DNA from 4 places in the Exiguobacterium sp. s130 genome. Region 1 is predicted to be linked to each of the others. Evidence: predicted binding sites of a transcription regulator. Region 1 holds the regulator's gene; each other region holds the start of a gene.

Region 1 (5,939 bases):
TGACACGCTGACTTTCGTTGAGCTCTTCGGATTAATCGAGACTGAACTCGCTTTCTTCGAGCCGACTGCAAATGAGATCGGGTATGTGCCTATGTTGGCATCTACCGTACCAATCGTTCCTTTTTTGAAGATTCCATTTGCTTCAAGGAAGTTCGATCCTTGTGCACCGAGATCTGATTGAACCGTTCCCGCTAGCTTATACGTCACTTTTTCATTGCTGTAGTTTTTTAAATCAAGCGTGAATGTGAACTTCTCGCCGACTTCCTTCAAGGATGCCTTGCCTTCACCTGACTTTGTCTCTGTGATGACGACTGGTGTCTTCATCGCAGCACGAAGATCCATCAGTCCAGCTCCCTCACGACGTGGGGAGTAGAAGTTGCCTGTTTTCAGTTCTGCGTTGTATTTTCCTTGATCGAGTTGCGGACGCGATGTATTCATCAAGATGTTTTTGGCGAGTTTAACGCGTGTTGCACCAGTGACTTTGAAGTCCTTCGCAATCCGTTGCATGACGAGTGCTGTTCCACCAGCGACGTGTGGTGCTGCCATCGATGTACCGCTCATGACGCCATACTCGTTATCATTAAGCGTCGAATAGATTTTCCCACCTGGTGCCGTGATTTCTGGCTTGAAGTCAAGGCTTGGCGTGACACCCCATGACGTGAAGTCAGACATTTGTCCTGCGACCGGGTTATCGGTTGAGACCGCTTTTCCGTCAAATGTCACTGCGATTGCCTTGCCTTCTTTTGCTTTTGCTTCGAGATCATTCCCGTCCGCGATGCTAAGCGTGACGAGTGGAATCGTCGGATTGTTGAGCGCCATGCTGACGTAATCCCCGTGATCGACTCGACCGCGGACGATGACACCTGCTGCCCCTTGCTTCTCAGCTTCTGCTTGGATCATACCGTAGTTGAAACCACCGTTACGCACGACGAAGACGACTTTCCCTTTGACGTCTTTACCTTCATAGTTCGAAGCTTGACCGTCACCGACATACACGACATCCTTCTTCTCTTTATCGAAGACGGCAATCGGATTCGGCGAATCTTGTTTTTGGTATGCCAAATAACCGGCATCCTGACCGTCGATCGTCAGCGCCATGCCTTCAAGCGTCAATTTCGTATTTTCGAGTGACGCGACTTGGAGCGCCTGGCTCGTCAATCCTGGTGCACCAACGACACCGATATCCGGGTTTGCTGTATATGGATTACCCGCACCATGACCTGCAAACGCCGAGTTACCAGCAGAGATCGCACACAAGATACCGTTGTTCATCGCGTTGACGATTGCGCGTTGTTCTGGAGCATCTGAATTGACGAACGATGCCGTCGAACCGAGACTCATGTTGATGACATCGGCTCCGAGTGCAATCGCATCATCGATCGCTTTAATGTAGATATCGCTGAATGTCGATGGCATTCCTGGATCGTTTCCGAAGACTTTCATCGCGAGGAGCTGTGTTTCCGGCGCGACCCCTTTGATACCACCGTTTGCTTCATCGCCGTTTGCTCCGACCGTACCTGCGACGTGCATCCCGTGCATCGATGCCCCCGCACCTAAGTCACGGATTTCGCTGTCGTGATCGGCATAGTTATAGCCGTACGGTACTTTTTCCGTGAAATACTTTCCTTTTAAACCTTTTGTTTCTTTCGCACTCTCGACCTTCGAAGAGGTTAAATCCACCTTTGTCTCTGGACTCAAGACCATGTCTTTGTGCGATGGATCAATCCCCGTATCGATGACCGCGACGACGGTTCCTTCCCCTTTAAAGCCATAGTCCTGCCACGTTTCCTTCGCATTGACCATGTCCTTGCTGTACAGCATGTCTGGCTTGGCACCTTTATCGACGGTTGGGCGCGCATATTCGTGCGCGATATGTACACTTTTGACTCCTTCGAGTTGTTTGATATCTTCGATGTCACCGAACTTCACTTCACCACTGAATCCATTGATGACGGTTGTGAAGCTTTCTTTATATGTAACAGGAATCGCCTTTTTAGCGATAGCTGACTTGACTGATTTTTGGACGCTGACGAGTCGATCCTTGATCGATTCCTTTTCGGCATTGCTCAATGTGCTATACCGCTTGTTTTGAGATTGGGCGATTTGAATCGCCGGTTTTTGTTCCATCTCGATGACGACTCGGACTTTATCCGATTGTTTGTAGTTCTTTTCTTGTCCCGATTTCTTCAGTGAGAGCGCCTGCGGTTTTTGACCCGTCGCTTTGTCTTGCGAGGACAGTGCACCTTGCGCACTGACTAGATTGGAAGACGTCATTAAGACGGCTGCCATAAGTGCAATCTTCTTCTTCATGCGTTCGTTTCCCCTTTTCTGTAAAACCATAGTAGTAATACTAATAAAACAGTTTAACGAAAATTCTGTATTTTTAGTTTAATGAAGTTAATGGAAATAAACAATTTATATTTGTCTATTTTTTTAATTTTTTTCTTTTTGGTGACATTTTATATTTGGAAGGAATTTAACTGGGAACATAAAAAAACTCCTCGAGCACTCGAGGAGTTGAACGTATGAACTTGGTGGAGACTATCGGGATCGAACCGACGACCTTTTGGCTGCCAGCCAAACGCTCTCCCAGCTGAGCTAAGCCCCCATGAATTATCTTCAGTATACGCATCGCTAACTGCTTTATCAATATAAACATAACGCTTTCATAAAAAAGAATTCCTCCCGAAATGGCTGGAAGGAATTCACGATTCATTTATTCAATTCACGCATCAAATCCGCCTGTCGTTCAAGCTCTGCCTGTTGCTCGAGGATCAAGACCTTTTTATACGTCCGCGCGGAAATCAAGATACTGATTTCATAGAGAACGAACAACGGCACTGAGATCATCAAGTGTGACGTCACGTCCGGCGGTGCGATCAATGCCGCAACGACGAACAGCGCGAAATACGCATATTTTCGATTCTTTCGCATGAAATATGGCGTCACAAGACCAAGACGTGTCAGGAACATCGTCACGACCGGCAATTGGAAGAGAAGACCAAACGGCATCGTCAACCGGATCAAGAAACTGAAGTAGTTTTCGACCCCGATGACTTGCTCGATCCCCAATTCTTTCCCGAGATCCGTTGAGACTTCGAGCAAGAAGGGAAGCAACCAGAAATACGAGAAGGCTACACCAGCCAAAAATAGAAAGAAGATGACTGGAATATACGTCAGTGTTGCTTTTTGTTCCTTTTCATAAAGCCCTGGTCGGACAAATGCCCACAGTTGATACATCCAGAACGGTGACGCTAAAATCAGCGCGATGATGAACGCAAGATTCAAATACAACATTAAAGGATCGGCGACGTTGAAGGCATTTAATCCGATACCGAGCTCTTTTAAGTCCGCTTGCAGAAAACGGACGAGCGGTCGAACGAGCGGAAATGCGACAGCGAACAGGACGACGACGATGAGGAGCGACCAGACAATCCGCTTACGCAGTTCGTCTAGGTGCGACGTCATGCTTTGTTCTTGATCAACCGTCATGATTCAATCACTTCTCTTTCGGTTCGTCCTTTTTATCGTCGTCCATGATGCCGTTCGTGGCATTCTTGAACTCTTTCAATGTTTGACCGGCAGCACGACCGAATTCCGGCAACTTCTTCGGTCCGAAGATGATCAACGCGACGACAGCAATTAATCCGATACTCGCAGGTCCGATACCTAACGTGAGCGGGATAAGGTTTTCCATTATAATTTCACTCCTTCAGCTGATTGCGAATAATGCTTCATGAAATAAACTAACGACTGCAACTCGATCGATAAATCGATGTGATGAACCCGAACGCTCGCTGGCACGTTCAACCGTGCAGGCGTAAAGTTCAGAATGCCTGTCACACCATACTCGACTAACTCATCCGCTACTGACTGTGCGAACTGGGATGGAACCGTCAAGATGGCGACATCGACCTGATTCGCTTCGATTTGTTCTTTCATGTCCGAAACATGATAGATTGGAACGTCATGCGTCGTTGTTCCGACCTTCTCTTCGTCCGCATCAAACGCAACGACTATCCGAGTACTATTATTCTTTAAAAAGTTATAATTTGCAAACGCTGTTCCGAGATGACCGACCCCGATTAAGGCAACATTCGTCACCTCATCTTGATTCAAGGTTTTGCGGAAAAACGTTAAGAGATGTTGAACGTTATATCCATACCCCTTCTTCCCTAGTGCCCCAAAGTAGGAAAAATCGCGACGAATCGTTGCTGAATCAACCTTCACCGCCTCGCTTAACTCAGCAGAAGAGACGCGGAGCTTGCCTGAATTGTATAAACTTTGGATGAAGCGATAATATAGCGGCAACCGTTTTGCTGTCGCTTGTGGAATTTTTGTGTCTGATCCATTCATCCTGCAGTTCCCCCTTCGGCCACATCCATCGTGGCACCCAAATCTTTGCAAAAAGCTTTCTACTCTCCTTGATTGTAAACCACTTCACATAGAGTCACAAATAATATATTCCGCAGGACCTCGCGCTTTTGTTCGTGATAGACTAAAGGGTGGAAGGATGGATGGAAATGATACTCTTACAAGTCAACCAACTCTCGAAATCATTCGGCGTCGAGCCGATTTTAGAAAATATCAAATTGGAAGTACAAGAGCGCGACCGAATTGCGCTCGTCGGTCGAAATGGTGCCGGTAAATCAACCTTGCTCAAAATCATCGCTGGTGAACTCAGTCATGACTCGGGCGATATCATGAAAGGTAAAGATGTCAAAATCGGCTATCTCGCGCAAGACAGTGGTCTCGAATCGAATGAGACGATCTGGAACGAGATGCTGACCGTCTTTGAACATCTGCAAGAACAAGAACGGACACTGCGCCGGATGGAAATCGAGATGGGCATGGAGCACATCTTGAACGACCCGGTCGCTTACGATCGACTTCTGAAGACGTACGATCAAGCACAACATGACTTCTCAGAAGCAGGTGGTTATCAGTTCGAAGCGAATATTCGCTCCGTCCTGCACGGCATGCGCTTTTATCCAGACGATTACTCACGCCGGATCCAGACATTGTCCGGAGGTCAACGGACACGGCTCGCCTTAGCGAAGATGCTCCTGCAAGCACCAGAGCTTCTCATTCTCGATGAACCGACGAACCATCTGGATATCGATACGCTCGCTTGGCTTGAAAGTTACCTCGGTGGTTATCGTGGTGCCGTTCTGATCGTCTCGCACGATCGGTACTTCCTCGATCAAGTCGTCAATGTCGTCTATGAGCTCTCTCGTAATGTCTGTCGTAAGTTCACGGGGAACTATACGAAGTACCTCGAGCAAAAAGCGGCATTGTACGATCAAGAAATGAAACAGTTCGAACAGCAGCAAGAAGAAATCGCGAAGATGCAGGATTTCATTCAACGAAACATCGCTCGGGCGACAACGACAAAGCGTGCTCAAAGCGTTCGAAAACGGCTCGAGAAGGTGGACCGGCTCGACCGACCAGATGGAGATGAACGCAGTACGGTCCTCTCCTTCCCAATCGAAAAACAGAGCGGGAATGACGTTCTTCAAGTCAATCAATTGGCAATCGGTTACGAAGAAGCTGTCTCAAAAGACATCACGTTTCGCTTGCAACGCGGCGAATCACTGGCACTCGTCGGACCGAACGGAATCGGGAAGTCGACGCTCTTAAAAGTCCTCGTCGGTCGTTTACGTCCTCTCTTCGGTGATTTCCGTTTTGGCACCGGCGTCTCGATCGGGTATTACGATCAAGAGCAAGCAGAACTCAATGACCGGAATCGTGTCATCGATGAGATTTGGAACGAATGGCCACTGATGCGCGAACAAGAAGTCCGTTCTGTGCTCGGACAATTCCTGTTCAGCGGCGACGATGTCTTCAAGATTGTCCATGAATTGTCCGGTGGCGAACGCGGACGTCTCGCGCTCGCAAAACTGAAACTCCGGAAGACGAACGTCCTCATCCTTGACGAG
Region 2 (5,939 bases), on a different contig from region 1:
GAACTTTCGCCAATTGGCGAGAGCAATACCAGCTGCTTTATTCGCACGCGCGATTCGACTTGAATCAACACCATTTAATAAATCTGGATCTTCACTGACGACTGATAAGAATGCTGTTTTTTCTTCTGCAAGCTGATCGTAACGTGCTTTTAACCAATCCGGGAATGTATCAAACGAGTCTTCTGGTGCATCAAAATAACGGATTTTCGTCATCTCATCATCTGACCATTGTACATATACTTGCGTAGCACCTACTTCATATGCTACACGTGTGATTTCGCGAACAAGTGGTAAATTCTCGATTCCCGCTCGCACCTCCAATTGTTGTCCTGGCTGTAGATTGATCCCGGTACGCACTGCTAAAGACGCGTACTGTTGTAATTCTGCTTGTGTCGGCATTATGTAATCCCCTTTCTTGTATCTTTATTTTCACGAAATAGTTGCAATTTTGCAAGAAATAAGGCGAAACTAGATAGAGAAGAGAAGGAGGCATCATCATGGAATTCACACCCGGAGATTTTAAATCAGCTTATACGTATTTTCACCGACAGGCACTCGATCTCGTCGGTGATGAAAAAGCACAACAAGAATTGTTGATTCGAGCAGAAATCGGACTCGCACATCTGACACAAGATATCGCGTCTACGGAAAGTTCTGATATCGAACGCGAGGCAGAACTCGTCCTTTATTTCCAATTAAAACAACTACTCGAAATGCTTCGTGCCCTCTATCAGAAAAAATTCGAGATGCATGCAGAGCAAGAACAATTATTGCTAACGGCAGTTCTGTACTTTACGTCTCCTGTTGACGCCTTACCGGACGATAACGTCCTCGGACTCTTTGATGACGCACAAATCGTCGAAACGATTTACGAAGAACTCGCCGCAGATGTTGATCGCTTTCAACATATGGAATGAATGAAAAAGCAGCTGTCGCGACAGCTGCTTTTTCATTATGCATTTTGTTTAGAAGCGATATGAACCGGTGCCGTAGATTGACGTGATTCATCTATTTCTAGTTTTTCTTTATTCAACCACGTATAAATCATTCCCATGAAGACTGCTCCACCGATGATATTCCCAGCTAAAGCCGGTAACAGATTGTGCATGGCTCCTGCAAACGTAATCGTATCCGGATGTGGCACGATTAATGCGATAGAGAACAATGCCATATTTGCGATGACATGATCAAATCCTGATGCGAAGAAGACTGCGACAAGTACCATCATCATCATGATCTGCGCTAATTCATTCTTCATGTTCTTCGGAATGAAAATTGCTAAACAGACCATCCAGTTACAGAAGATTGCCCGGGTAAAGATTTCCCACGTCGAATGATGAATTTTTGTTTCCGATACAGCAAACAACCAATTGTTCATTCCAAGTTCCTGTAAGATACCTGTTTGAGAGAAGAGTAATGCGAATGCTAATCCTCCAAGACCATTTCCGATCAGACAAATCAACCAGACTTTCATCGTATCCATCTTCGTTGTATAGCCGCGCATCGTTGCCGTCGTGAAATACATCGTATTCCCTGTAAACAGTTCTGCACCGCCATAAATGATCAAGACGAGTGCCACTCCGAACGTCAATCCACCGACAAGTGTCGCGGCAGGTGATTCTGCCAAATACAGCCCGTTAATTGCTTTTAAGGTAAAAATGATTGCAAATCCAATGAATATCCCCGCTAACATAGCACGAACTAAGTATTCGAGAGGACGCAGTTGTAGCATACGTGTCGACTTGATTGCTTTATTCCGTAACCCTTCTAATGCTTCTACCTCGTTCATTGTAGAAACCTCTCTTCCTTTTGTTCAACACTTCACAATGTTTGTTCATTTATTATAATACTTCCATCTTAAGAGATGTTCAAGTCTTGATTAGACCTGTTTTATCGTTTTCATAAAAGAACGAGATGTAAACGATATCATTGTGTCGAGATTGTGAAAAATGCCTTTTCTTGCTTTATACAATTAATTAGTTTGAATCGAAAATCCTGATGCGAAACGCTCGAAAAAGGTTTGTCGTCTGGAGGAATCAAGCACATATCCATCGATGACGACACGATTAAAACGTCCAGACGATGACGTAGCGCGTTCGATGTCAGATGGTGTATAGATGTCGAACGCGCTACGATCTATCTTAAAATCAGCTTTCGAATAGGGATCGGTATAGTGAATTTCAAGATTGGTCAAGTCAGGAATCGTCGAAAATAAAACGAGCGTATGATGCATAAGTACTTTTGATAAGCGAGCGTTCAAGAAATCCTGATTCATTTGTAATGTACCAGTATCGGTCCCGATCCAAGCACGCCGTTCTTTGCCTGTGACGTCATAAGCGAGCCGTAACGACTCTCCTTCGACATCTACCTGTTTTAATTCTGATGAAAACGGGAGTTGTTCAGCTAATTGGCGAACAGCTACCGTATTCATCATGGAAGCACCGACTTGTCTAGCTACGAGATCACCATCATGCCAAATAGATCGTTGGTTTTCTTCGTCTGGTTGTTGAAAAAGACGAATCCCCACCAATACGCCTAAACAAATACAGCCTATAATCAAGAATGTTTTCTTCATTTTCATCACCTTCCTAAAAAAACTTACCCTTTTTCATCTTTTTTCATAAGAAGGGTTGAAATTTTATGCATATGGGCGTACTCTTGCAGGCAGATACTCACAGAAGGAGGAGCATGAGGTCACTCATCATAATGCCATGACTACAACACACCCACAGAAAAAGAGAGTTGAAAAAATCAGTTTTTTAATCATAGGTACGCTGCTGTATTCCTTGTACATCAGCTTACTACTATCTCCAAATGATATCGGATCAGGTGGTATCATGGGGATCACGCTTGTCCTTCAAGAGCTTTTCCACACCCCAATCGGATTAACACAATTGCTCTTAAACATTCCCCTCTTCCTTTTAGGTTTCCGTTTCTTACGAAAGCGATTCATGTTCTTATCTGGCATCATTGTCGTTGCCTCTTCTTTTTTAATCGACTGGATTCCGACTCAGATCGTTCCCGAGTCATTGAACGATCCGCTTGTTGCCTCCATCTTTGCCGGTCTAGTCTCTGGTCTTGCGATGGCATTGATTTTCTTTGGTGGCGCATCGACAGGTGGACTCGATATTCTTGGAAAGTTTTTCTTTGCTCGTTTTCATAATTGGCCACTTCCTCGCATATTTCTGATACAAGATCTTGTCATCTATATCTTGGTATGGTGGGTCTTCGATTTGAAACACGTTATGTATGCTCTTATCATGAGCTTCGTTCGCGCCAAAGCTCTTCAAACGGTTTACAGTTTTTATTCCGCTTCTAAGCAATGTATCATTATTTGCGAAAAGGCGGATGAAATAAATGAAGTCATCACAAAAGAACTTGGTCGTGGTGTGACGATCCTTGATGCACGGGGAGGATACTCCAACCGAACGAAGAAAATGGTCTATGTCGTCGTTCAAAATAATGAAATCGTCCGTTTGCAAGAAATCGTTTCTTCTGTCGAACCTAACGCGTTCGTTACGTTCTCAGAAATCCATACTATTTTTGGGAATTATAAGGAACATTCGTATTCGTTTTAAACTCAAGCGCAGCCTAGCTGTGCTTTTTCTATTTCGTTTACTTTAAAACAGCTTCTCGTATTGCACCAGCTTTCCTGCTTTTTTATTCGGAATACTGATTTTTTTACTTTCTTCTCCCTATTCAAAAAATGGACAGGCTTCACTTTTTTTGCGATAGTAGTTAAGCTTATGACATGTCTATTTATTTAAAGGAATGATTGCATGCACTCACTTTGGCGTCAGCGTATTCTGCTGATCCTTTTGATCAGTTTATTCGCTTCTATCCCAATCATTTACGCCCTATCCGGTTATCGGACGATTGCAACGATAACAGAGCAAATGAAGGATCATGACATACCGTTAATCAATCAAGTGGACCAGTTGGTTGAACATAACCGAGATCGTGCCAATGCGGTGCGTGGTCTTTTATTGTATGAAGATAGTCGTTATCTCGAACAGTATTACTTTTCTACTTCTAAAATTCATGATTTACGAAACAGTCTAAATCAATCGTCGACCACGCCAGGAGCAATCAAGGATTTACTACGTCGCAATAATGTCTGGGAGTCCGAGATTGAACGAGTATTCGTCGTCTATGAGCGTCAGAGTCCAACGGCAGCAAAGCGCCTTGCCAAACAAACGACGCAAACGACACAAACGATTCTCGAGGACTTATCTCGTGTGAAAGATGATTTGTATAAGACACTTCAAGCAAAATTACAACAATCAGATACTTTAGTCGCTAGATATAAATGGATGTGTCTCAGTCTCTCTATTCTGTCCTTTTTATTAATTAGTGCGACAATCTTTTTTTCCCACCGGTTCGCACCTAACAAGTCAGACGAATCGTCCTTAGAGTAAACGAAAAGCGCAGCTTTGGCTGCGCTTTTCGTTTACTCTAAGAATTATTCAGATACTGCTTTTCCCTCTTGTACATGCTCCATCGCCATATGAACAAGCGACGACACATGATGGTCATCTAAAGAATAATACACGACTTTTCCATCTTTACGAAACTTGACGAGCCCTTGTTTTAACAGGGAGCGAAGATGATGAGATGCTGTCGCAATCGAGCAGTCGACAGAAGCAGAGACATCACAAACGCACAATTCCTCTTCGATCGTCAACGCATAAACGATTCGTAGTCGTGTCGCATCTGAAAGGATCTTAAATAATTTTCCGATTTCAAGCGTCGGAATCGTATCAACGACTTGTCCAATCTCAGACGCACGCTGTTCATCAATAGCAATCGTTTCACAACGGGGAATGTCCATGTCCGTCACCTCGTTTCTATTTCTATATTGCACCATGAGAAACAGGACATTTGCAAGTTCAGCGCATCCGCCTACGAATGAGCCAAAATACAACCCATCCCCCTACGTAATCACCGATATCCCAAACGATTCGATTTTGATCGACCGCACGTACACCGATATCGATGATCTTCGTACTCTCCAATCGATTCCTATAACGCTTACGTAATCGAGCAGGAATCGGGAGACGAAGCAGTATTCGATAATAGATGTCTAAGTGGGTGTGTCCCCAAATTTCTGTAGCGATCGAACTTGTCTTGATATACAACGGACGTTTGTAGCGTCTTTCATACTTTTCCTTCAGCAAGAGAGCCATTTCATAAGATACACGATTAGGACGCGGAAATAAAATTTTCCCCAAATGGTAGATCCCCCGATTATCTACGCGAATGATTTGTGGTTCCAATCGATACCGGATCCAATAGCCCCGAAAACGGATCGTCTGCCATTTCAATACAATCACCTCTGAACGGATTATACCCTGTTCTGAAGAGATTGATGCCATTCCCGTACAGCATCTGTCATATGTTGTGCAGCACGCCGTCGATCTTCTTTAGCAAAAATTTCCGAGATGACCGCATATCCTTCTAATGGGATAGGAAGAGAAGCGACATTCGTTGCCGTAATTCCGCCAATGCCAATTAAAGGTAAGCGCACGGCTTCGCGAATCGCTTGAAGCATCGTGTGTGACATCGAGTCGGCGTCTGCTTTCGATGACGTCGCAAATAGAGAACCTACACCTAAATAAGATGCTCCATCTCGTTCTGCTTCAATCGCTTGCGCGACGGTTGCTACCGATACGCCGATCACAGTGTTCGGTAAGAGACGTCGCGCTGCGGTTAGAGGAATATCTTCTTGTCCGATATGCAAACCAGCTCCGACAAGTAACGCAATATCAATTCGGTCATTGATAATCAAAGGAACATCATGACGATCCGTCAGTCTCTTTAACCGGACTGCCTGTTCGAAGAATTCCTTTCCCTGCGCTGTTTTTTCCCGTAATTGTATAATCGTTGCACCACCTAAAATCGCTTCTTCAACGACCGTTTCGATTGCAACTCCCGGATGA
Region 3 (5,939 bases), on a different contig from region 1:
GCATCGTCTAGAAGAACGGTGGATGTATGAAGCGATTTCAGAAACCTACATCCCATTATTGTGGGAGGTCGATCGCTTGTCACGTCCGCTCGGCTGGACGGTCAGCATTTCGCCACCCGTCATCGAGATGCTTGCCGATCCATTGATTCAAGAGCGGTATATCGAGCATATCGAGGATACGTTACGTTTGATTCGCCAGGAACTAAAACGAGAGCTTGCTCAAAAGGAACGAGATGCGCTTCTTTTCTATCAAGACCGTTATCAAGACTTATTGAATACGTTCCTTCACTGGGAAAAAGATTTGAACCGCGCATTCCGTCATTACAAGGAGCAAGGTTATCTTGATTTGATTACCTGTACGGCGACGCACGGATTCAGTCCGCACATGTTGTCCGAACAAGCGGCACGTTCTGAAATTCAGACAGGATTGAACTGTTTTGAACGTCATTACGGATTCCGTCCAACTGGTCTTTGGATGCCAGAGTGTGGGTATACGCCAGGACTTGACCGTATTTTGTACGAAGAGGGCATTCGTTATACATTCGTTGACGAACATTCAATCTTAAACGCGGATCCGTCACCGAAACACGGAATCGGAGCACCCGTCTATTCGCCGCACGGTGTGGCACTTTTCCCGCGTGATCAAATCATTTCCGGAAAAATCTGGAGCTCTGTCATCGGATACCCGGGTCATCCGGATTACCGCGAGTTTTATCGTGACCTTGCGTACGATCGAGAGTGGGATCAAATCGCTGAGTTCATGCACCCAGAGGGACTACGTTATGATACAGGGTTGAAATTACATCGCGTAACAGGAGAAACGGATCAAAAAGACTATTACGTCCGTGATTGGGCATGGCAACGGACAAGTGAGCACGCAGCAGACTTCGCACAAGCACTCGGTGAACATTTAGATGCGCATCAAGGACAAAACTTCCCACCATTCCTTGTCACAGCACCATTTGATGCCGAATTGTTCGGTCACTGGTGGTTTGAAGGTCCCGACTTCCTCGGTAAAGCGATGGAACGTTTAGAAGATCAAGGAATTGAGTCGATTTCACCGGCGATCTTCCTCGAACGTCACTTCCAAGACATCGACACGGCACATGTCGCGATGGGAACGTGGGGACGAAAAGGCTACGCGGAAGTCTGGATCAATGAACGGAATGACTGGATGATTCGTCATCTCCATCAACTTGAGAAGAGACTAGCAGGTGTCGTAGCCCGAAATCGTCATCAAGATGCGTTGACTGTCAAAGCAAAGCGTCAACTCATTCGAGAATACCTCCTCGCTGTCTCGAGCGACTGGCCGTTCATCCTCGATGGACAGACGACAGCTCAATATGCTGCGAATCGTTTCCGGGAGCACATCCTACGTTTTGAAGAAACGGAGCGTCGCCTGGATGCTGAGGAGCTGACGGTGGAATGGTTGGATGATCGATATCGCGAATATCCTTTCCTTCAAGATTCAGATATTGAACCGGATGTCTTCTTGACAGCACATGATTACTACGTGGCAGTGAAGCGTGAGAAATCTTGGAATACGGACGCCATCTTGTTGTTCGTCCGACAATATGATGCGTCAGACCGGCCGGCTTCGGAGCTCGCTCGACGACTTGCTGCTGCTGGTGAGAATGTCTATGTCGTCACGGAACATCCAGAAGCGTATCGATTTGAAGAAGGTGTTCATGTTTACGGAGTGCAAGTGACGGGTCTACCGCTCGTTCAGACCTATAACCAACTGGCGGCACTAAATTTAGCATTCTTACGCCAAGCGCAAGCCTTGAGTAAGATCGTTGATTTCGCAGTCATCCACAACTTCAACATGGAGACCGCATCAGCTGCCCAAGCTATCGCGAAGATGAAAGAGTTGCCACTCGTAAGTAACGTCTACGATGTCGAAAGTGAGCGTTCTCCTGATCGTTCAGGTGGTCTGGTCGTTGCCTTAAAACGACTTGAAGGAGATGCGTTGCGCCAATCAGCGGTCGTTTATCTAGAACGAGAAGAGTCACGTCACGGGGTGGAACAAGAGTATCACGTCGAAAAGAAGCCACTGCGTTTTGAAGAGAACCTTGAAAAACCATATCAACACGTGACGAATCCGAAAAAGAACGGATGAACAGTTGCAATTCCTTTCCTTTCTTGGTACGATACTTGAGTATGCTTAACCTTATGTAAAGCAAAATCACTTGATACATCGAGAGCTAGATAGGAGGGAATCCCATGCGCGTTAAAATCACATTAGCTTGCACTGAAACTGGTGACCGTACTTATATCACTAAAAAGAACAAGCGTAACAACCCAGAGCGTCTTGAGTTGAAGAAATACAACCCACGTCTCCGTAAGCACACACTTCACCGTGAAGTGAAATAATTGAGATGGAAGCCGTCACTTCGTGTGATGGCTTTTTTTGTGGAAAGGAAGACAGTCATGAACAAACAAGAAGTACGCCGTCTGATCAAAGAAAGATTAGATGTATTGGAGAATCGTACGGAGAAGGAACGGTTGATTTACGAACATGTTTTGTTGTTGCCTGAGTGGCAACAAGCGACATGTGTCGCGATCACATTAGCTTTTCGAAATGAATGTGATACAAGAATGCTGATTGAACAGGCGTGGCAAGAGGGCAAGACGGTCTTGATACCAAAAGTAGTGGGAGACGAGATGGTCTTTTATGAACATGGACCAGAAGATCAACTTCAAGCAAATCAGATGGGAATTGCTGAACCGACCGCTTCAGCACGTCGGGCTTCACTTGCTCAAGCAGAGCTTTGTCTCGTTCCGGGTCGTGCCTATCGACGGGACGGATATCGTTTAGGGTGGGGAGGAGGCTATTACGATCGTGCACTCGTGACCTATGCAGGATGTAAAGTATCGATTGCCTTTTCCGAACAACTTCTTTCCGATTTTGAAGTAGAAGCCTTTGATATCCCCGTTGATCTGATCGTCACTGATTTAGAGGTCATCCGATGCTGAGCGCGACCATTTTGTTTTGTCTATTGCTTGCTTGGACCGGACGATCTTTTCATTTATTGACGACAAGTGGTGCGATCATGACCCTGCTCGTCGGTAGTGGTGTCTCATTTGGATTTGGATGGCAAGGATTAGTAGTACTCTTACTATTCTTTGGTAGCTCGAGCTTGTTATCGAAGGTTGGACGATCCAGAAAACAATCGGTCGACTCCATCGTTGAGAAAGATGGCGCGCGTGACGGATGGCAGGTTCTTGCGAATGGAGGGGTAGCGTTCGTTGCTGCCTTAGCGTATGCCATGACGATGGATTTTGCGTATCTCTTGTTATTTCTATTCGTCATCGCAGCATCGAATGCTGATACGTGGGCATCCGAAATCGGGCCGCTCTCAAGACGTGATCCGTGGTCGCTCAAAACGTTACGGCGGGTACCAGCAGGGACGAGTGGAGCGATGTCGCTAATTGGAACGGTCGGTACGATTGCAGGAGCTGCATTCATTGCGGTAGCAGCGCATTGGATATTTTCTCTTTCTTTAAGAGACGTCTTACTCGTAACAAGCATCGGTGTACTCGGGAGCCTACTGGATACACTATTTGGAGCAGTAGGGCAACGCGTTTACCGATGTTCGGTTTGTGGGGAATACACGGAAAAGCGAGAACACCATGGTCAACCGACCGTTTACGTTTCAGGCATTCGACTTTTAGGGAATGATGCTGTCAATGTCTTAACAAGTGGTTTAGCGAGTGGAATCGGGTTTATCATCATTCGATTCTGGTAACTGGAAAGTATATGAGTGTGTAATTCCTTATGTTAGGATATTAATGACACAAAATGGACAAATGTGATTAATTTCACATGGTACAAAGAATGTGAAAGATGTTACAATTTATTTGTGAGATAGTTAACAAACTCTTAGGACGAATGAAAGGGTGGACATAACGATATGGAATTACATGCGAAAGTGACACGGGTAGCCCTCATTGGAGCTGGTGCAGTTGGTTCAAGCTTTGCTTATCAGATGTCAACAGCTGGACTTTGTGAAGAACTTGTCATCATTGATGTCAACAAAGCCAAAGCAGAAGGCGAGGCAATGGACTTAAACCACGGAACACCATTTAGCTCTTCACCGATGCGAATCTGGGCTGGAGAGTATATGGACTGCCGAGAGGCGGAGGTCGTCGTCATCACGGCGGGAGCTCCTCAAAAACCAGGTGAGACGAGACTTGATCTCGTCGCAAAGAATGCATTGATCATGAAAGAAATGATTCGTCAGATTATGGATTCCGGTTTTGACGGTATCATCGTCGTTGCTTCCAATCCTGTCGATATCATGGCACATCTGGCTTGGAAGTATTCCGGTCTTCCAAAATCACGCGTATTTGGATCAGGAACGGTACTCGACACAGCACGTCTGCGTCAAATGCTTGGAGAATACTTTCACATCGATTCTCGCAATGCCCATGCCTACATTCTTGGAGAACATGGAGATACGGAATTCGCTGCCTGGAGTAATAGCCGTATTTACGGAAAAACGATTGATGAACTGCTTGCTGAGGACAATCGTTATTCTCAAGCAGACCTTGATCAAATCTATATCAACGTTCGGGATGCTGCCTACCATATCATCGAACGTAAAGGAGCAACTTATTATGCGATTGGACTTGGACTTGTTCGAATCGTGCGTGCCATCCTTGGGAACGAGAACTGTTTGTTGACGGTCGGGGCATATGTAGATGGGCAGTACGGGATTTCCGGCATTCACATCGGAGTACCGGCGATCATCAATCGTCAAGGTGTGCGGGAAATCATTGAAGTCGCGTTGACGGAAGAAGAAATGAAGAAGTTTCATCATTCTGCTGATGTATTGCGTCAGACGCTCGAACCTGTCTTGCAAGGTTAACGGCGCGAAGCATGACGAAAACCTCATAAATAGAGAGCTTAAAAACTCAAATGGTGATCCTGTATCTTAGTGTCCACCTTTGAGTTTTTGTTATGAGAAAAAAGAAGAGGCAAACATCACTACTGTATTTAAGTGAAATTAAAGAGAAAAAATCTAGGTTTTATTTTACTAGAAAAAGGTTAAGTAAGAGATAGAAGCGTTTTTCCGTTATTTTTTGTACGTCATGAAACCCAAAAAAGGAGAGAATCGACAGTCATGTATACTTTTCGAAAATTAACTAAAGAGGATGCAGAACAATACTGGAATCTACGCCTTGAGGGATTAAAGAATCATCCAGATGCTTTCGGTCATTCGTTTGACGATGAACAGCAAACCCCGCTCCGCGAAGTACGAGAAGGTCTAGAAGGAGAACCCGACTCCGATGAGATTTGGCTAGGTATGTTCGACGGCGATGTATTGTTTGGGTTTGGTCAGGTCAAGCCATACGAACTGTCACGTGAGTCGCACAAAGCGATGATTTCCGGAGTATATGTTTCGCCTGAATATCGTGGAGGGACCGGTCGTGCTCTAATGGAGGCCTTGATCGACGAGGCGAAGAAGTTACCAGACGTTGAGCAAGTCATTCTTGCCGTATTATCAGGAAATGAAGCAGCGCAAAGTCTTTACGAATCGCTCGGCTTTGAAGTATATGCCGAAGATCCAGACTCTGTAAAATTAGAAGACGGCACATACCGCGATGATATTTGGATGAAAAAATACGTCTAAGTTCATTATATGGTGTGGACAAAAAGCTGTAGCAAAAAAGTGCTACAGCTTTTTCGCGTAGTGCATATAGGATATCAGTACCGACAAAGAATGAATATTTGTTATCATGAAAACAAAGCGGATAGTACGGTGTAGTCCGATTGAAAGGGAGCGAATGAACATGAAAGAAGTCATACGTACGATTGAAGAGCTGGTCTCGATTCCAAGTCCGACAGGTTCGACGAAAGAAGCGATTACATATGTAGAAAAGCGTTTGGTTGCAGACGGGATCACGTATCGCAAACTTGAAAAGGGAGCGATCTT
Region 4 (5,939 bases), on a different contig from region 1:
AAAGGAAACACAAGCGTCGTCGACCAACGTTCACGAATCAATTGATAAAGAAATAAAGTTCGTTTATGACGTGGAACATAAAATGGTGTGAAGAAATGAAACCCATTCAAATGATCCAGAACTAAATCAATCGTTTTAGCATAAGACCAGTAATAATAAAGTGCATATGGAATAAGAGAAGCTGTCGTACCATAACGGAGGTAAGTGATACCATCTCGATACTCCGTCGGTGATCCGCCCTTGAATGAGACGGACAAATGGGTAACTCGGTAGGTAGTACTGACACGCCGCAACATTTCATGAATAAAAGTTTCAGCTTCTCCAGCTTGTGGATGTCGAGCATCACGCCAAGATAAAAAAAGTAGATGAGGCTTCATGTCGTACCTCCTTTGTGTAGAAAAAATTGGATCCGAAAGATCGGTTCTGCTACTAATCTTCTCTACAGTAGAAGGATATTCCTAGAAAATCCTTCAAATCAAATGACTTCTGTTTCATCTATGATGTGCTGAAGCGTTACGTATAAAAGCTTTTGGGTAAAGAACAATAACGAAACGGGTAGGAGGAAAACACATGAAATGGAAGGGAAGAGAACGAAGTTCAAACGTCGAGGACCGGCGAGGAATGGGTGGAAAAGGAATCGCCGGTATCGGCGGTGGTGTCGGAATCATCCTGCTGATCGTCATCACTTTGATGGGTGGGAATCCAACTGAACTACTCGGAGACTTAACCGGTGGGGATCAGCAAAATACGACGTATGAGGAAACAGCGCAGGAAAAAGAAGCAGCGGACTTCGTCTCCGTCGTCTTGGCCGATACGGAACGAGTCTGGACAAAAGAATTTAAAGAAGATGGTAAGACCTATAAAAAACCGACACTCGTCTTGTATACGGATCAAGTTAGTTCGGCTTGCGGACAAGCAGGGAAGTCCGTCGGTCCCTTTTACTGTCCCGGTGATCAGAAATTATACATTGATTTAAGCTTTTATGATGAACTGCAGACGAAATACGGAGCACCGGGCGATTTTGCGATGGCGTATGTCATTGCGCATGAAGTCGGGCATCATGTCCAGACGTTACTCGGAAAATCGGATGAGATCATGCCACTTCGAAAGCAAATGAGTGAGGAGAAGTTCAACAAGTACCTCGTTCGATTCGAGCTACAGGCAGATTATTATGCCGGCGTCTGGGCGCATCACGCGCAAGGCGAAAACTTGCTCGAAGAAGGCGATCTCGAAGAAGCGTTGACGGCAGCGAATGCTGTTGGGGACGATACGTTACAAGAGAAAGGACAAGGATATGTCGTACCGGAAAGTTTCACCCACGGCACATCGGCGCAACGGGAACGTTGGTTCCAAAAAGGCTTTGATAACGGCACGATCGAAGGTGGAGACACATTCAAAGCGAAGAATCTATAAAACGAAGTAAAGACATACCTTTTGAAACATTTTCCAATCGTTTCCGTAAAGAAGAGAGAAGGATTCAAAGGGGAGTGTCGAAGTTGAAGCACATCAGTCTATTTTTGTTGCTGTATACGGCTGTCGTCGTATTGACGTACATCGTGTCAAGATTTGCACCGGACTTGTTGATCTACATGGTCTATTTCGCCATTGCGTCATTACTTGTCATCACGGGCTATTTGTTGAAACGACTCGTACTGAAGCGCTAAATACCAAAAGAGGCTGACTTAAAAAAAGAATGACGCGTCTTTTCACGCCCTTTCCTCAGGCGAGACACAAGCCAGTTTTCCTGCTTTGTTGAAGCAGGAAAGCGGGTCTTGTTCGTCTCTGACAGCGCATAAATGCGCTTGTTCCTGTAGGAGTGGCGTGTGACGCGTCATTCTTTTTGTTACGAGATAAGGATAGCAGTTTATTATTCTGCCACCCTTATCTTTGTAAAGACTGACTTTCGAGTCAGCCTCTTCGTTATTTAAAAGCCATCTTATGAACGGAACATCGTCGGATCATCTGGAACGTTTTCCAGGTAAGCGATCCGTCCGTTTTCATCGAGACGTGCGATATCTTTTCCGTCTTGCGTGAAGACACTACCGTCTGCCCGTTTTCCGCAAACTGCCCAGCGTGTTTCATATGTTCCGGGTGTTGTTTCTTCCCAGCCGGCGTACATGTGCTTAATGTCTTGATTCGTTGTAAACACATGACGGACGAATTGTTTCCAGGCGTCGATGCCGTACTTTGGTTGTCCGTTCAGGACGAACGTGATGTCTGTCGTGAATAAGGAAACGAGATCCTCAAAAGCTTGTTCATCTGTGCGTGACGCGTCGAATAAGTCGAAATAACGATTCAATACCATAGTAAAAACTTCTTTCTGTTCATTAAAGTGTCATCATCCGGTCTGTGATTAACGCATGCAACCGTTCTAAATGTTCTGGTGGACAGGAGGCGTCAATTGCTTGACGGATCGAGCCGATTGATTCGCGCTTCAACGTCGATTGCCACGCATCTTCTGCCTCTGTCATCAGATTCGAGAGCAGACCGATCTCCTGTTCCTGAATCCCCATCAAATCTTCAAAGACACCACTTGACGCGTACAATGTCTGTTTGCCCTCAATGGCTTGATAGACATCGAAGATTTGAATTTCGTCTGCCGGACGTCGCAAGCGAAAGCCCCCTTTGACACCCGGTACGGAATACAACAGATCCGCCTGAACGAGTTTTCGTAAGAGCTTTTGGAAATAGGTCGGTGAAGCACCGAGTTGCTGGCTGATGAATTCACCGGGCAACACAGCGCGATCTGGAAGGAAGGTCAAAAGCAACATCGCGTAGACGGATTGCTCGACCCCGGTTTTCATTTGCATAGAAAGACTCCTTTCGTTAAACGTGGATAATATCTATCCATAATAGTTTCATTCGAAAGGATTGTCGAGTTTTATGCTCTCACAAAACCGTCACACCTTTTCGACAGCATCTGCATGGCATCCCCGTTCCAGATTAGATATACTAAATGTACGATATGTGAAAATATTCACTAAAAGTCGTTCACACTTCGTGAAAGGACGTTTGTATATGAATCCATTAAAAGGAATCGTCCAGATTCCACGCAGTATTCTCATTCAATTCATCATCGCGGCTTTCCTGATGGGGGTCGCGGTCGTCGGTCAGTCATACGGCATCGTGTTGACGGTCGATCGCATTTTCCTAAAAGAACAACCGTTTGAAGCCGTTATTCCTTTACTGCTCGTCGTTCTCGGGATGCTGTTGCTCCGAGTCGCCGTGACGTATTGGAACGGTCGTCTTGGTACGACGTTATCGGCACACATGAAGCAGGCGCTTCGGGAAGCACTCGTTGCGAAATATACGAGTCGCTCAGTCGAGATGATGCTACAAGGGCAAGCGGGACAGAAGGTCAGTGTCTTGCTCGATGCAGTAGACGAGATGGACAGCTACTATAGTCAATATTTGCCGAAAGTCGTCCAGACGACAATCGTTCCATTGATGGTCTTGATTGCGGCATTCAGCTATGACTGGATCACGGGTCTTGTCATGATGATCACGGCGCCGTTCATTCCGTTGTTTTACATCATCATCGGCATCATGACGCAAAAGCGGGCCGATGCTCAACTCGAGAAGATGACGGCATTCTCAGGAACGTTCCTCGATACGTTACAAGGACTGATAACCTTGAAGTTATTCGGTCGCGCGAAACGACAGCGTGACGTCATCGAAAAAAGCAGTCTCGATTTCCGAGATGCGACATTAACGGTCTTGAAGCTCGCCTTCTTGTCGTCATTGATGCTTGAGTTCATCTCGATGCTCAGCATGGGAATGATTGCACTTGAAGTCAGTCTGCGTTTGATTCTGTTTCAAAGCATCACCTTTATCCCAGCGTTCTTGATGCTCGTGTTGGCACCAGAATACTATCTTGCCTTAAAAGAGATGGGGGCTGCTTTCCATACGGGACGCGGTAGTGTGGCAGCAGCGAAACAGATCGCAGCCGAACTGACGGCAGATGATCGTCCTGTTGCATTCGGTCAATCGGAACTCACGACCAATCGTCCACCACGAATCGTCTTGGATGAAGTCGGCTTTACGTACCAAGAAGGACGTTTTGCCTTACAAGATATCGGGCTTACGATTGAGCCGTATCAAAAGGTAGCATTGATCGGTCGCAGTGGGGCCGGTAAATCGACCGTCTTGCAGTTGATTGCCGGACTCGCGGATCCACAAGAAGGACGGATTCTACTCGACGGGACCGAGCGCGGTCAGGTGGAGGAAACAAGCTGGTTCCGTCAGTTGAGCTACATTTCTCAACATCCGTATCTGTATGCCGGAACACTGGCAGAAAACATCGCGATTGGTGAGCTTCGTCAAGCGACGCCGGAAGAGATTTTCGAAGCGGCGCAGGCGGCAGGGCTCGAGGAGTTGATTGCGACGTTGCCTGAAGGGATCGACACGGTGATCGGAGAAGGTGGACGTGGTCTATCGGGTGGCGAAAAACAGCGTGTTGCGTTAGCACGAGCGTTCTTGAAACGACCGAACGTCGTCGTCTTTGATGAACCGACGACTGGACTTGATGTCAAAACGGAGCGACTGCTCCAACACGCGATTGAGCAACTCGGACAATCGGCAACCGTCATCACTGTCGCGCACCGTTTGCATACGATTGAACGATCGGATCAAATCGTCGTTCTCGACGGCGGACGAATCGTCGATCGTGGCACTCACGATGAATTGCTTGGTCGCGATTCGGAATATGCGCGGATGCGTAGCGTCCAGAGAGGGGAGGAAACACGATGAAGGAATTATTAGGAGTCTTTCGGTTGATGGTGCATCAAAAACGCGATATCGCCTGGTCGATCTTCTTCGGTGTCCTCGCCGGTGTGACAGCGGTCGGTTTATTCGCAGCAAGTGGTTACCTGATTTCAAAGGCAGCCTTGTTGCCACCGATCCAGACACTCGCTGTCTTGATCGCCCTGCAAAAAGTGTCGAGTCTGACGCGCGCCGTCAGTCGGTATGCGGAACGTTACTATTCGCACCGGGCGACGTTTACGATCCTTAGTGACTTGCGAACGTCATTTTACCGTCGTCTCGAGCCGCTTGCGCCAGGGATTTTTGGTAAGTACCGCAGTGGGGATTTACTTGCGCGGATCGTCGGGGATGTCGAGAGTCTGCAAAATACGTTCTTACGTGTCCTCTATCCGCCGATCGTGTTACTGCTCGTTTTCTTCTGTACGATCTTTTTCGTCAGTTTCTTCTCATGGACGATTGCCGGGATTCTGTTGCTTGGTTTAATTTTGACCGGTTTCTTGATTCCGGGATGGTTCGCGTACCGTGAACAACGCTTCGCCCGTTCAGTCCGTGTCCGACGTGGTGACTTGTCGACAGAAGTGACAGAGTTATTCCAAGGCTATCGTGATTTGAAGATTTACCAACAGCTCGACCAAAAGGAACAGGACTTGAATGCCGTCGCGAAACGGTATGTCGAGGAAGAGAAACGTAATGGTTTACACGCTGTCTCGAACCTGGCCTTGAATACGATGGTGACGTTGATCATCTCTTGGCTTGTCCTCGGTGTGGGTGCATATCTCGTCGCAAGCGGACAACTCGAGGGAGTTTTCCTCGCTTTACTCGTCATGACATCGCTGACCGTCTTTGAAAATGCGGCACCGATGGCGATCTTACCCGGCTTTTTTGAAGACAGCCGGCATGCTGCGAAACGACTTGATGAAGTCGTGACCGAGCAAGAGGAGCCGACGTACGCTCCGTTCGTCCTCGATCAGGTACCGTCCTTTGAAACGAATGCGCTGACGTTTACGTTTCCTGATGCACCCCGTCCAGTCTTACGTGACGTCACTGTTTCGATTCCGGCTGGTAAGAAGACGGCAATCGTCGGAGCGAGTGGTTCCGGGAAATCAACGTTACTTCAATTGATGTTACGGATGTATCCGACGGACGGATTAACGATTGCTGGACAGGACAGTCAGACG

Evidence for each region. The regulator Rex, encoded in region 1, represses fermentation and respiration genes when NADH is low (regulators of the CRP and FNR family bind a similar motif). The targets are predictions, from matches to a motif close to TTGTGAAATATTTCACAA.
Region 2: HZS85_RS13085 (formate/nitrite transporter family protein) is a predicted target of Rex. The motif match lies at 1,810-1,827, and genes of this name have one in related genera.
Region 3: HZS85_RS08110 (L-lactate dehydrogenase) is a predicted target of Rex. The motif match lies at 3,811-3,828, and genes of this name have one in related genera.
Region 4: cydD (thiol reductant ABC exporter subunit CydD) is a predicted target of Rex. The motif match lies at 2,966-2,983, and genes of this name have one in related genera.

The regions. Positions count from the first base shown of each region.
Region 1 covers NZ_JACSNI010000001.1:8,326-14,264, reverse strand. Annotated here, with positions in the region: gene HZS85_RS00105 (S8 family serine peptidase) at 1-2,310, opposite strand, end outside; tRNA gene HZS85_RS00100 (tRNA-Ala) at 2,533-2,608, opposite strand; gene tatC (twin-arginine translocase subunit TatC) at 2,713-3,492, opposite strand; gene HZS85_RS00090 (twin-arginine translocase TatA/TatE family subunit) at 3,500-3,697, opposite strand; gene HZS85_RS00085 (redox-sensing transcriptional repressor Rex) at 3,697-4,356, opposite strand; gene HZS85_RS00080 (ATP-binding cassette domain-containing protein) at 4,524-5,939, shown strand, end outside.
Region 2 covers NZ_JACSNI010000005.1:104,212-110,150, reverse strand. Annotated here, with positions in the region: gene HZS85_RS13095 (aminopeptidase) at 1-399, opposite strand, end outside; gene HZS85_RS13090 (YkvA family protein) at 498-917, shown strand; gene HZS85_RS13085 (formate/nitrite transporter family protein) at 953-1,789, opposite strand; gene HZS85_RS13080 (hypothetical protein) at 1,973-2,575, opposite strand; gene HZS85_RS13075 (YitT family protein) at 2,712-3,578, shown strand; gene HZS85_RS13070 (CHASE3 domain-containing protein) at 3,780-4,418, shown strand; gene HZS85_RS13065 (ArsR/SmtB family transcription factor) at 4,463-4,831, opposite strand; gene HZS85_RS13060 (hypothetical protein) at 4,890-5,231, opposite strand; gene thiE (thiamine phosphate synthase) at 5,345-5,939, opposite strand, start outside.
Region 3 covers NZ_JACSNI010000003.1:112,664-118,602, forward strand. Annotated here, with positions in the region: gene HZS85_RS08090 (1,4-alpha-glucan branching protein domain-containing protein) at 1-2,119, shown strand, start outside; gene rpmG (50S ribosomal protein L33) at 2,224-2,373, shown strand; gene HZS85_RS08100 (5-formyltetrahydrofolate cyclo-ligase) at 2,431-2,976, shown strand; gene HZS85_RS08105 (DUF92 domain-containing protein) at 2,970-3,749, shown strand; gene HZS85_RS08110 (L-lactate dehydrogenase) at 3,915-4,871, shown strand; gene HZS85_RS08115 (GNAT family N-acetyltransferase) at 5,127-5,636, shown strand; gene HZS85_RS08120 (M42 family metallopeptidase) at 5,797-5,939, shown strand, end outside.
Region 4 covers NZ_JACSNI010000004.1:259,046-264,984, reverse strand. Annotated here, with positions in the region: gene HZS85_RS12385 (glycosyltransferase family 4 protein) at 1-377, opposite strand, end outside; gene ypfJ (KPN_02809 family neutral zinc metallopeptidase) at 571-1,413, shown strand; gene HZS85_RS12375 (hypothetical protein) at 1,497-1,664, shown strand; gene HZS85_RS12370 (nuclear transport factor 2 family protein) at 1,937-2,305, opposite strand; gene HZS85_RS12365 (Rrf2 family transcriptional regulator) at 2,328-2,810, opposite strand; gene cydD (thiol reductant ABC exporter subunit CydD) at 3,019-4,749, shown strand; gene cydC (thiol reductant ABC exporter subunit CydC) at 4,746-5,939, shown strand, end outside.